Regions from separate parts of the Rhizobium sp. 0TCS1.26 genome, predicted to be linked through region 2. Evidence: predicted binding sites of a transcription regulator. Region 2 holds the regulator's gene; the other holds the start of a gene.
The links. The regulator PhoB, encoded in region 2, activates phosphate uptake and scavenging genes when phosphate is short. The targets are predictions, from matches to a motif close to TGTCATNNANCTGTCAT.

Region 1 (5,987 bases), on a different contig from region 2:
ATTTCGGCGGTAATGGCGCTGCCCGAGCGGCCGGCGATCATGATCGCCGTCAGCAGCACGCCGATCTCGCGCAGCTGCAGGATGCCGACGAGGTCGACGACGAACAGTTCGGCGCCGAAATAGCGAAGCTGGAAGGCGCCCTGCTGGGCGATGATGGCGCCGATCAGGAACGACATCAGCACGATGATCGGCACCGCCTGGACGCCCATGCGGTCGATATGGGTAACCACGGAGGCGGGAGAGACGCCGGCGCCGCGGCCGAATTTCAGCTGTGCGCCGCCGACGGCGGAGCCGAGAATGTGCATGCCGGCGACCGTATCGCCGACGAAGCCGCTGATCGCCCGGCCCGGCGGCTCGAATATCCTCGTAAACAGCGAGCGGCCATCGGCAGTCTTGCCGGAACCAGCCGGTTCCTCGGTAGGCATCGCATCGATGAGGTCTGAGAGCGTCTGCCCGGCACCGGCCAGCTCGACGTCGCGGCCGGCTGCCTGCTGGCGCAGGATGAGGCGGCGGATCAGCCAGGCGCCGGCCGTATCGACCATGTCGATGCCGGAGACGTCGATCTGCAGCGGCCCGGAGCCACCGCGCGCCTCGAACGCCGTGAGATCGCTCAGCACATGGCCGATGCCGCGGTTGCGCCAATCGCCAGCAAGCACTACCCGCTCGGCTCCGTCGACGGATCCTGCGGTGTCGGCGGATCCTGCCGTCTCGAATGTTGCGGGCCTGTCATCGGCCGGCTTCGGGTTGCCATGCATATGTTGCTGCTCAAACGTCCGGTTGATGCTACCGATGAGACCGCCAATATAAACTCCCGCCGGTGAATTGCCATGCGGAGCGAAAGGAATTCGATGCCCCGTCACCTCAAAGCCACAACGGAAACATTCCCGATCGCCGGCACCTTCACGATCTCGCGCGGTTCGAAGACCGAGGCGCATGTGGTCGTCTGCACGATCGAGGAGGATGGCATCGTCGGGCGTGGCGAATGCGTGCCCTATGCCCGCTACGGCGAGACCGTCGAAGGCGTCGCGGCCGACGTCGAGAAGCTGGCCCGGGCCGTGGCGGATGGCCTCGATCGCGCCGGCCTGCAGACGCTGATGCCGGCCGGTGCGGCGCGCAACGCGGTCGACTGCGCGCTCTGGGATCTCGAGGCCAAGCGGGCCGGATCCACCGTCGCGGCACTGACCGGATCGCCGATCCGCGAGCCGCTGGTCACCGCCTTCACGATTTCGCTCGGCACGCCCGAGGCGATGGCGGAGCAGGCAGCCGAAAATGCCCGGCGGCCGCTGCTGAAGGTCAAGGTCGGCACGCAGGACGACGAGGAGCGCATCCTCGCGGTCCGGCGGGCGGCGCCCGAGGCGACGATCATCCTCGATGCCAACGAAGGCTGGACCGACGACAACCTCGCCCGGTACTTGGCGATCTGCGCCGAGGCGGGGATAGCGCTCGTCGAGCAGCCGCTGCCGGCCGGCCGTGACGCAGCGCTTGCAGCCATGCCTCGCCTGGTGCGGGTCTGCGCCGACGAGAGCGTCCATGCGACCGAGGATCTCGAAAGCCTGCGCGACCGCTACGACGCCGTCAACATCAAGCTCGACAAGACCGGCGGGCTCACCGAGGCGCTGCGGATGAAGGCGGAGGCAGACCGGCTCGGTTTTTCGGTGATGGTCGGCTGCATGCTTGCCACCTCGCTGTCGATGGCACCCGCCGTGCTTCTGGCCCAGGGCTGCGCCTATGCCGATCTGGACGGGCCGCTGCTCCTGGCGCGCGACCGCGAGCCCGGGCTGCGATTCGAGGGGTCGCTCGTCTACCCGCCCGAGCCCATGCTCTGGGGCTGAGGCCGGGCGGCGCGGGTGTTGAGCCACAGGCCGATCGCCGCCACCGCCGCCATTGCCAGATAGGCCGGCTGGCCGAATTCGCGGTAGAGCGCGCCGGACAGGAAGGTCGAGGCCGCCAGGAAGGCGCCGCTATAGAAGAAATAGGTGCCCTGCACCGATGATTCGCGGCTCTCATGCACCTGCTCGACGATCTTCTGCTGGATGCCGAAATGCAGGAAGGCGAAACTGAACGCGTGGCTGCACTGGAGCAGCAGTGCCGGCCAGAAGTCGAGCGGCAGCACGAACAGGCACCAGCGCAGGACCGCCGCCGCCGAGCCGAACAGGATGAGCGCATTCGGCGAAATCCGCCGGGCGATGCGGCCGGAGAGGAAGAAGAACAGGATTTCCGCCAGCACGCCCGCCGACCACAGGAAGCCGATTTCGGTGCCGCCGAAGCCCATCGCCTGCCAGTGGATGGCGGAAAAGCCGTAATACATGCCGTGCGTCGACTGGACGAGCGTGCAGCCGATCATCAGCAGCGTCAGCCGCCCGCCCAACCCGCTGTCGGCAGACTGTCGTGGGCCAGGCTCTGAAGAACCGTTCGCCCGTCCCAGCCGCGGCACGCCGAACGCCGCAATCAGCGTCAGCAGGAAGGCGGCGCTGGCCGCCCACGGAACCACCGAGCCGGATGAGCGTGCCATCGCCTCCCCGGCGATCAGCGACATGGCGACGAAGCCGATCGAACCCCAGACGCGGATCGAGCCGTAGCGGTAGCCCCAGCGGCGCACGCCGGTGACGGTGATCGATTCGAGCACCGGCGTGAACGGCGCAAACGCCGCGCCCTGCAGGCTGAACACCAGCAGCACCATCCAGAAGCCGTCCGCCAGTGTCAGCGCCAGGGCCGAGACGAGCGACAGCGCGGCGGAAAATACCAGCACCCGGGCGCGTTCCGGCAGCCGGTCGGCCAGCATCCCGGCGATCGGCGCCGACAGTACGCGCAGCACGATGGGCACGGTGAGGATGATGCCGATCTGGAAATCATCGAGCGACAGGGATTTCAGCCAGACCGGGAAGAACGGCAGGAGCACGCCGTTGACGCCGAGCGCCGCCGCGTAGGCGAGCGCGCAGCGCGTGGCAAACAGGGACGGCACCGGCAGGCTGGATTGGGCCACGCAGGCTCCGAAATCAGAAGGCGAATGATCAGCGACGCATACACCAGCGCCGCGCACCTGCCTATAGGCTTTGCGGCACCCGCCCCGCCTGTCGCCTCTGCTCCCGCCGGTGAACTCGACCCGTCAGGCGGCCCGCGCGTCCGCCAGGACCTTGGCGGCGACCGGCAGCGACGTCACTTCGGCGCCCTCGTCGGCCCGCTGCCAGGAGATCAGCTCGAATCGGCCATCCATGTGCTCGGCGATCGCCGTGCAGCTTTCCACCCAGTCGCCGGTGTTGATGTAGCGGATGCCGTCGATGTCTTCCATGACAGCATGGTGGATGTGGCCGCAGATCACCCCGTCGACATGGTTGCGGCGGGCTTCCTCGGCGACCACCTTCTGGAATTCGCCGATGAAGTTGACCGCCTGCTTCACCTGCAGCTTGGCCCAGGCGGAGAACGACCAGTAGGGCATGTTGAGCCGCCGCCGGACGATCGCCAGCAGGCCGTTGATGACGATCGCCGCGTCATAGGCCCAGTCGCCGAGATAGGCGAGAAGCCGGATGTTGCGCACCACCACGTCGAATTCGTCGCCGTGCAGGACGAGATACTTCTTGCCGTCGGCCGCTTCGTGGATCAGCCGTTCCGCCACCTCGATGCCGCCGAAGTGCACGCCGGGGAACGACCGCAGGAACTCGTCGTGATTGCCGGGAACGTAGATGATGCGGGTTCCCTTGCGGGCCTTGCGCAGCAGCTTCTGGATGACGTCGTTGCAGCCCTGCGGCCAGTACCAGCTGCGCTTCAGTCGCCATCCGTCGACAATGTCGCCGACCAGCACGAGCGTCTGCGCCTCGTGATGACGCAGGAAGTCGAGCAGGAAGTCCGTCTTCGCCGCCTTCGATCCCAGATGGATGTCGGAAATGAAGAGAGTCCTGAAATGTCTGGTTTCCACTGTCTGAACCACGGTTCCCGCCCTTTCGTCGTGCAGTCCCTTCAGGCCGTTCAAGATCAGACTCGTTTATCAGGAAGATGACAGCCGCCCGGATCGACCGCTCCGCGGACGAGGACTGTCTGGCGCCGGACAGCGGTACCGCCGGGCGCGCGAGGCGAAAATTGGCTACTGTTCCGGCCGAAAGTTTGCTGTAAGAGACCGGTGACAAAAGACGACCAGAAAGGATACGGCGATGGACGAGCAAGCTAAGGCTCTTTCGGACAAGCAGACCGCAACCGCGGACCTTGAGGAACAGGCGCTGTTCTTCCATCGCTATCCGCGACCCGGCAAGCTGGAGATCCAGGCGACCAAGCCGCTCGGCAACCAGCGCGACCTGGCGCTCGCCTATTCGCCGGGCGTCGCAGCCCCCTGTCTTGCCATTCGCGACAACCCGGAAATGGCGGCCGAATACACGGCGCGCGCCAATCTCGTGGCCGTCGTTTCCAACGGTTCGGCCGTTCTCGGTCTCGGCAATATCGGCCCGCTCGCCTCAAAGCCGGTGATGGAGGGCAAGGCCGTCCTGTTCAAGAAGTTCGCTGCCATCGACGTCTTCGACATCGAGATCGCCGCCGAGAGCGTCGATGCCATGGTGTCGACGGTGGCCGCCCTCGAGCCGACCTTCGGCGGCATCAACCTTGAGGACATCAAGGCGCCGGAATGTTTCGAGGTCGAGCGCCAGCTGCGCGAGCGCATGAACATCCCGGTCTTCCACGACGACCAGCACGGCACCGCGATCATCGTCGCCGCCGCCATCCTCAACGGGCTGGAACTTGCGGGCAAGAAGATCGAGGACGTCAAGATCGTCACCTCGGGCGCCGGCGCCGCAGCGCTTGCCTGCATCAACCTTCTGGTGCTCCTCGGCGCGCGCCGGGAAAACATCTGGGTCCACGACATCGAAGGCCTGGTCTATGAGGGCCGCAACGTGCTGATGGATCCGTGGAAGGAAATCTACGCCCAGAAGAGCGACAAGCGCGTGCTGGCCGAATCGATCGGCGGCGCCGACGTCTTCCTCGGCCTGTCGGCGGCGGGCGTCCTGAAGCAGGAACTGCTGGTGCAGATGGCCGAGAAGCCGCTGATCATGGCGCTTGCCAACCCGACGCCGGAAATCATGCCGGAGCTTGCCCGCGCCGCCCGCCCGGATGCGATGATCTGCACCGGCCGGTCCGATTTCCCCAACCAGGTCAACAACGTCCTCTGCTTCCCCTACATCTTCCGCGGTGCGCTCGATTGCGGCGCAACGACCATCAACGAAGAGATGAAGATGGCCGCCGTCAAGGCGATCGCAGGCCTTGCCCGCGAAGAGGTCTCCGACGTCGCCGCCCGCGCCTATTCGGACGAGACGCCGATCTTCGGACCCAACTACCTGATCCCCTCGCCCTTCGATCCGCGCCTCATCCTGCGCATCGCGCCGGCCGTTGCCCGGGCCGCCGCCGAGACCGGCGTCGCCACCCGTCCGATTGCCGACTTCGATCAGTACCTCGACCAGCTGAGCCGCTTCGTCTGGCGCTCCGGCTTCGTCATGAAGCCGATCTTCACCAGCGCCAAGATCGCCGAGAAGAAGCGCGTCATCTTCGCCGAGGGCGAGGACGAGCGCGTGCTGCGCGCCGCCCAGGTTCTGCTCGAGGAAAAGACCGGCGTCCCGATCCTCATCGGCCGTCCGTCGGTCATCGAGGCCCGCCTCAAGCGGTTCGGCATCCGCATCCGGCCGAACACCGATTTTGCCGTCATCAACCCGGAAGACGATCCGCGCTACCGCGACTACGTCGATGAATACTCGGCGCTGGTCGGCCGCGCCGGCATCAACCCGGAAGCCGCCCGCACCATCGTGCGCACCAATTCCACGGTGATCGGCGCCCTCGCCGTCAAGCGCGGCGATGCCGACGCGCTGATCTGCGGCGTCGAAGGCCGCTTCGATCGTCACCTGAAGGATGTCCGCCAGATCATCGGCATGCGCTCCGGCGTCTGCGCGTTTTCCAGCCTCAGCCTGCTGATCACCCAGAAGGGTCCGGTCTTCTTCACCGACACCTTCGTCAAC
Region 2 (5,987 bases):
CTGGTAGCCGAAGCGGGCGGCACCTTCGACGAAGGAATGCAGGACATTGTTGCCGTCGCCGGTCCAGGCGAATGTCTTGCCGGAGACCGGACCGCGATGTTCCTCGAAGGTCAAGAGATCCGCCATGATCTGGCAGGGATGCGTCTCGTCGGTCAGGCCGTTGATCACCGGCACGGTCGCGTGCTCGGCCATTTCCATCAGCCGGCGATGATCGGTAGTGCGGATCATGATTGCATCGACGTAGCGCGATAGAACCTTGGCGGTGTCGCCGATCGTCTCGGCACGACCGAGCTGCATCTCGGTGCCGGACAGGAACAGCGTCTCGCCGCCCAGCTGGCGCATGCCGACATCGAAGGAAACACGGGTACGGGTGGACGGCTTCTCGAAGATCATCGCCAGCATCTTGCCGGCAAGCGGCTTGTCGGCTGTACCGGCCTTGGTTGCCTTCTTGCGGGTCAGCGCGTCATCCAGAATGGTGCGCAGTTCGCCCGAGGAAACGGCCGAGAGATCGAGAAAATGCTTGGGTGATGCCATGGTCCATTCCATCCGGGGCGCCATCCGGCGGCCCGCTCGCTACGGCAGCCGTCAGGCCGACTTCTTCAACTTTTCGCTCTGCAGCTTTTCGGCGGCGCGTTCGATACGAGCCAAGCCCTCGCGGGCCTCTTCGGCGGTCACCACCAGCGGCGGCAGGATGCGGATGACGTTGTCGCCAGCCGGCACGCCCAGCAGATACTCCTCGCGCATGGCAACCGTCAGTTCGGCGGCCGGCACGCGCGCCTTGATGCCGAGCATCAGGCCTTCACCGCGGATTTCCTCGATGACCTCGGGGAAGCGGTCCTGAATGCCCGCGAGTCCCTGGCGGAACACCAGCGCCACGTCGCGGACATTCTGCAGGAAGGCGTCTTCCAGCACGATGTCGAGCACGGCATTGCCGACCGCCATCGCCAGCGGATTGCCGCCATAGGTGGTTCCGTGCACGCCGGGCTTCATGCCGGACGCAGCTTCAGCGGTCGCAAGGCACGCTCCAAACGGAAAACCGCCGCCGATACCCTTTGCCACGGCCATGATGTCGGGCGTAACGCCGGACCATTCATGGGCGAAGAACTTGCCGGTCCGGCCGACGCCCGTCTGAACCTCGTCGAAGATCAGCAGCATGCCGTGCTCGTCGCAGAGATTGCGCAGTTGCTGCAGGAATTCCTTGGATGCCGTGCGGATACCGCCCTCGCCCTGGATCGGCTCGATCAGCAGTGCGCCGGTGTTCTCGGTGATTGCCGCCTTGAGGGCCTCGATATCGGCGAACGGCACCTGATCGAAACCGGGCGCCTTCGGGCCGAAGCCTTCGAGATACTTCTCCTGGCCGCCGGCAGCGATCGTCGCGATCGTCCGACCGTGGAAGGCGCCCTCGAAGGTGATGATGTGGAACTTGTCGGGATGGCCCTTGGAGTAGTGGTAGCGACGGGCGGTCTTGATGGCGCATTCCAGGGCTTCCGCGCCGGAATTGGTGAAGAACACCTTGTCGGCGAAGGTCGCCTCGACCAGCCGCTGTGCCAGCCGCTCCTGCTCGGGGATCTCGTAGAGATTGGAAAGGTGCCAGACCTTGTCGGCCTGCGCCTTCAGCGCCTCGACAAGATGCGGATTGGCGTGGCCGCAGGAGGTGACCGCGACGCCTGCGCCGAAATCGAGATAGCGCTCGCCCGTCTCCGTCACCAGCCACACCCCTTCACCACGCTCGAAGCGCAGAGGGGCCCGTGCAAACGTGTCGAAAAGCGCGGCTTCAGCCATGGCGACAGCACTCCTTGGGCATCATCATCTGTGCGGCGGCAACGTCCGCCGAAATCAAAAATGCCGCCCCAGCGGGCGGCGGCTGCACTATCCGCATTTCGCCGACGGCTGTCAACAAATCGCTCCAATTCCGGCGCATTGCCGGGCCATGGCGGTTACGGCGCCGGTTTCGGCCGCTGTGGCAAAAAAGACTCTGTCTGGCAGCAAGTTGGGGAAAACCCGGAAATCGATTCGCAGCGATTCGTACGACTCTTGTCAGCGAGTCCACCGCCCTCTAGGTTAAAGATCAATTACTAGACTGCATGCGGCGGAACTAGTCACCAAAAGTATAGATGTAGTATGCGCGACGAAATTGGTTTCGTCGTAACGGTGAGAGATTCTGTCTTGCTGATGTGTGCTCAAGGCGGAGAGACAGCATGAATTGGACAGACGAACGCGTCGAGAGATTGAAGCGGTTATGGGCCGAAGGGCTCAGCGCCAGCCAGATCGCTGCACAGCTTGGCGGCGTCAGCCGCAACGCGGTGATCGGCAAGGTGCATCGCCTCAACCTGCCGGGCCGCATCAAGGCCGGCGGCACTTCGGCTGCCGCCCGCACGCCCAAGCGCACTGCCCCGGCGCCACGCGCTCCGGCCTACACCGCTCGCCCGAACGTTGTACCGGCACGCACCATCGGCCGTCCGATGGGTGCAACCGCGGTGAAGGAAGATTTCGAGATCGAGGCGATCAACGCCACCCAGCTGATGACGACCAATGTCGTGGTTCCGATGGCGCGCCGCCTCGTCCTCACGGAGCTGACCGAACGCACCTGCAAGTGGCCGGTCGGCGATCCGCTGAAGGACGACTTCCACTTCTGCGGCGCTGAATCCTGCGATAACTCGCCTTACTGCAAGTACCACGCACGGCTTGCCTACCAGCCGGTCACCGAGCGCCGCAAGTCCGCGGCCGCACGGGCCTGATACGAGCACAGTCGATGCACTGGTGAAAACGGGCCTTGTGCCCGTTTTTTTGTGACCTGCATCCGGCCGGACCGGACGTTCGCCCGCGGCCCACGAAAAAGCCCGACCTCTCGGCCGGGCTTCGTCAGGACAGGGGATCGCCTCTAAACGTCAGGCTTCCATGGAATAGCCGGCGCCGCGCACGGTGCGAATTACGTCCTGCATGTTGGAAAAGTTCAGGGCCTTGCGCAGGCGACCGACATGCACGTCGACGGTGCGCTCATCGACATAGATGTCGTGCCCCCAGACGCCGTCGAGAAGCTGAGAGCGCGAGAAAACGCGGCCGGGCGACGCCATCAGGAATTCCAGCAGCCTGAACTCCGTCGGCCCCAGACGCACTTCGCGGGCCTTGCGGTGCACGCGGTGCGTATCGCGGTCGAGCTCGATATCGCCGCAGCGAAGCACGCTGGACAGGACTTCAGGACGCGCGCGGCGCAGCATCGCCTTGACGCGGGCCATCAGTTCCGGCGTCGAGAACGGCTTCACGACGTAATCGTCGGCACCGGTCGCCAAACCGCGGACACGTTCGCTTTCCTCGCCGCGGGCGGTGAGCATGAGAATCGGCAGACGCTCGGTCTCCGGACGCATACGCAGCCGTCGGCAGAGCTCGATGCCGGACACCCCCGGCAGCATCCAGTCGAGGATAAGCAGATCCGGCACGCGCTCCTGAAGACGGATCTCCGCCTCGTCGCCGCGCAGGATCGTCTCCACCTCGTAACCTTCAGCTTCCAGGTTGTAGCGAAGGAGAACGCTAAGCGCCTCCTCGTCCTCGACGACAGAAATCTTCGGCAGCATAATCAGGAACTCCTACAGGTCCGCGCAGCTATTCGGCCACAGCGCCGAGCATGTTGGAGCTGTCGTCCTTGGCCCGCTCGCCGACAGGCTGGGCGCCGGTCGCCATGTAGTAGATGGTCTCGGCAATGTTTGTCGCGTGGTCACCGATGCGCTCGATGTTCTTGGCGCAGAACAACAAATGCGTGCAGGTGGTGATGTTGCGCGGATCCTCCATCATGTAGGTGAGGAGCTCGCGGAACAGCGAGGTGTACATCGCGTCGATCTCTTCATCGCGCTGGCGTATCGCCTCGGCCTTCTGGGCAGACCGGTGCGAATAGACGTCCAGCACTTCCTTCAGCTGCACCAGCGCCAGGTCGGACAGATGCTCCAGGCCGCGGGCCAGCTTGCGCGGCACGCCGGTGCCCTGCACTGCGATCACCCGCTTGGCGGTGTTCTTGCCGAGATCGCCGACCCGTTCGAGATCGGCGGCGATGCGCAGCGTGCCGATGATCTCGCGCAGGTCCGCCGCCATCGGCTGGCGCTTGGCGATGGTGACGATCACCTTCTCCTGGATCTCACGCTCCGCATGATCGAGAATAACGTCGTCGGAGATGACCTTCTGCGCGAGAGCGCTGTCGGAATTGACGAGCGCCCGCACGGCGTCCGAGCACATCTGCTCGGCTAGGCCGCCCATCTCGGAGATGCGGCGATTGAGGTACTTCAGCTCTTCATCATAAGCCGACATGATATGGGATGGCATGTGTCTCTCCTCGGACGAATGGAACCAGTGGCAGGCGGCGCTGTCTGATCAGCCGAAACGGCCCATGATGTAGTCCTGCGTGCGCTGGTCATCCGGATTGGTGAACATCTTGTCGGTATCGTCTTCCTCGACGAGCTGGCCGAGGTGGAACATGGCGGTGCGCTGCGAAACGCGGGCTGCCTGCTGCATCGAGTGGGTGACGATGACGATCGTGTAGTTGGCGCGCAGCTCGTGAATGAGCTCCTCGACCTTGGCCGTCGCGATCGGATCAAGCGCCGAGCACGGCTCATCCATCAGGATGACTTCCGGCGAAACGGCGATGGCGCGGGCGATGCACAGACGCTGCTGCTGGCCGCCGGACAGGCCGGTGCCGGATTCCAGCAGGCGATCCTTCACCTCATTCCACAGGCCGGCGCGCTGCAGGCTTGCCTCGACGATCTGGTCCATGTCGGCGCGGTTCCTGGCGAGGCCATGGATGCGCGGACCGTAGGAGACGTTCTCGTAGATCGACTTGGGGAACGGGTTCGGCTTCTGGAACACCATGCCGACGCGGGCACGCAGTTCGACGACGTCGATCGAAGGGTCGTAGACGTCCTCGCCATCGAGCACGATGCGGCCGGTGACGCGGCACTGCTCAATGGTGTCGTTCATGCGGTTGAGGCATCGCAGAAAGGTCGACTTGCCGCAACCCGACGGTCCGATCAGCGCGGTCACGGTGTTTTCGCGGACGTTCAGGTTCACATCGAACAGCGCGCGCTTCTCGCCGTAGTAAACCGATACGTCCTTGCCCACCATCTTGTAGGAAACGTCATTCATTTTCTGATCCAGCGCCTTCTCAACTGCAGCTTCAGACATCATGTTCATTGTCCGTCTCCTTCTACCAACGCCGTTCGAAGCGACGACGCAACAGGATTGCGCCGACATTCATTACGATCAGGAACAGGAGCAGGATGATGATTGCTCCGGACGTGCGTTCCACGAAAGCGCGTTCCGCCTCGTTGGCCCACATGTAGATCTGCACCGGCAGCGCCGTCGACGGATCCATCGGCGTGGTCGGATAGTTGGCAACGAAGGCCACCATGCCGATGAGCAGCAGCGGCGCGGTTTCACCGAGCGCGTGTGCCAGGCCAATGATCGTGCCGGTGAGGATGCCCGGCATGGCGAGCGGCAGCACGTGGTGGAAGATCGTCTGCATCTTCGACGCGCCGAGGCCGAGCGCCGCAGCACGGATCGACGGCGGGACGGCCTTCAATGCGGCGCGGGTGGCGATGATGATCGTCGGCAGCGTCATCAGCGTCAGCACCAGGCCGCCGACCAGCGAGGCCGAGCGCGGCAGGCCCATGAAGTTGATGAAGACGGCAAGACCGAGCAGGCCGTAGACGATCGACGGCACGGCCGCCAGATTGTTGATGTTGACTTCGATCAGGTCCGTCAGACGGTTCTTCGGCGCGAACTCCTCCAGGTAGATGGAGGCCGCAACACCGATCGGCAGCGCCAGCACCAGGACGATCAGCATCATGTAGAACGAGCCGATCAGCGCAACGCCGACGCCGGCCGCCTCCGGGCGGCTCGACGCGCCGTTGAAGAAGATGCCGGAGTTGAAGTGCTTTGCCAGTGCACCCGCTTCGGCGAGCTTGTTCATCCAGCCGACCTGCTGGTCGGAGATCTTGCGGTTC

Region 1: the regulator PhoB is predicted to act here: its motif matches at 4,104-4,120, upstream of AAIH46_RS01720 (UDP-2,3-diacylglucosamine diphosphatase).

Annotation. Positions count from the first base shown of each region.
Region 1 covers NZ_JBCIYV010000001.1:347,068-353,054, forward strand. Annotated here, with positions in the region: gene AAIH46_RS01705 (ABC transporter permease) at 1-755, opposite strand, end outside; gene dgcA (N-acetyl-D-Glu racemase DgcA) at 849-1,832, shown strand; gene AAIH46_RS01715 (MFS transporter) at 1,802-2,983, opposite strand; gene AAIH46_RS01720 (UDP-2,3-diacylglucosamine diphosphatase) at 3,107-3,958, opposite strand; gene AAIH46_RS01725 (NADP-dependent malic enzyme) at 4,146-5,987, shown strand, end outside.
Region 2 covers NZ_JBCIYV010000002.1:941,609-947,595, forward strand. Annotated here, with positions in the region: gene argF (ornithine carbamoyltransferase) at 1-534, opposite strand, end outside; gene AAIH46_RS11760 (aspartate aminotransferase family protein) at 586-1,782, opposite strand; gene AAIH46_RS11765 (GcrA family cell cycle regulator) at 2,199-2,738, shown strand; gene phoB (phosphate regulon transcriptional regulator PhoB) at 2,889-3,572, opposite strand; gene phoU (phosphate signaling complex protein PhoU) at 3,601-4,311, opposite strand; gene pstB (phosphate ABC transporter ATP-binding protein PstB) at 4,360-5,175, opposite strand; gene pstA (phosphate ABC transporter permease PstA) at 5,189-5,987, opposite strand, start outside.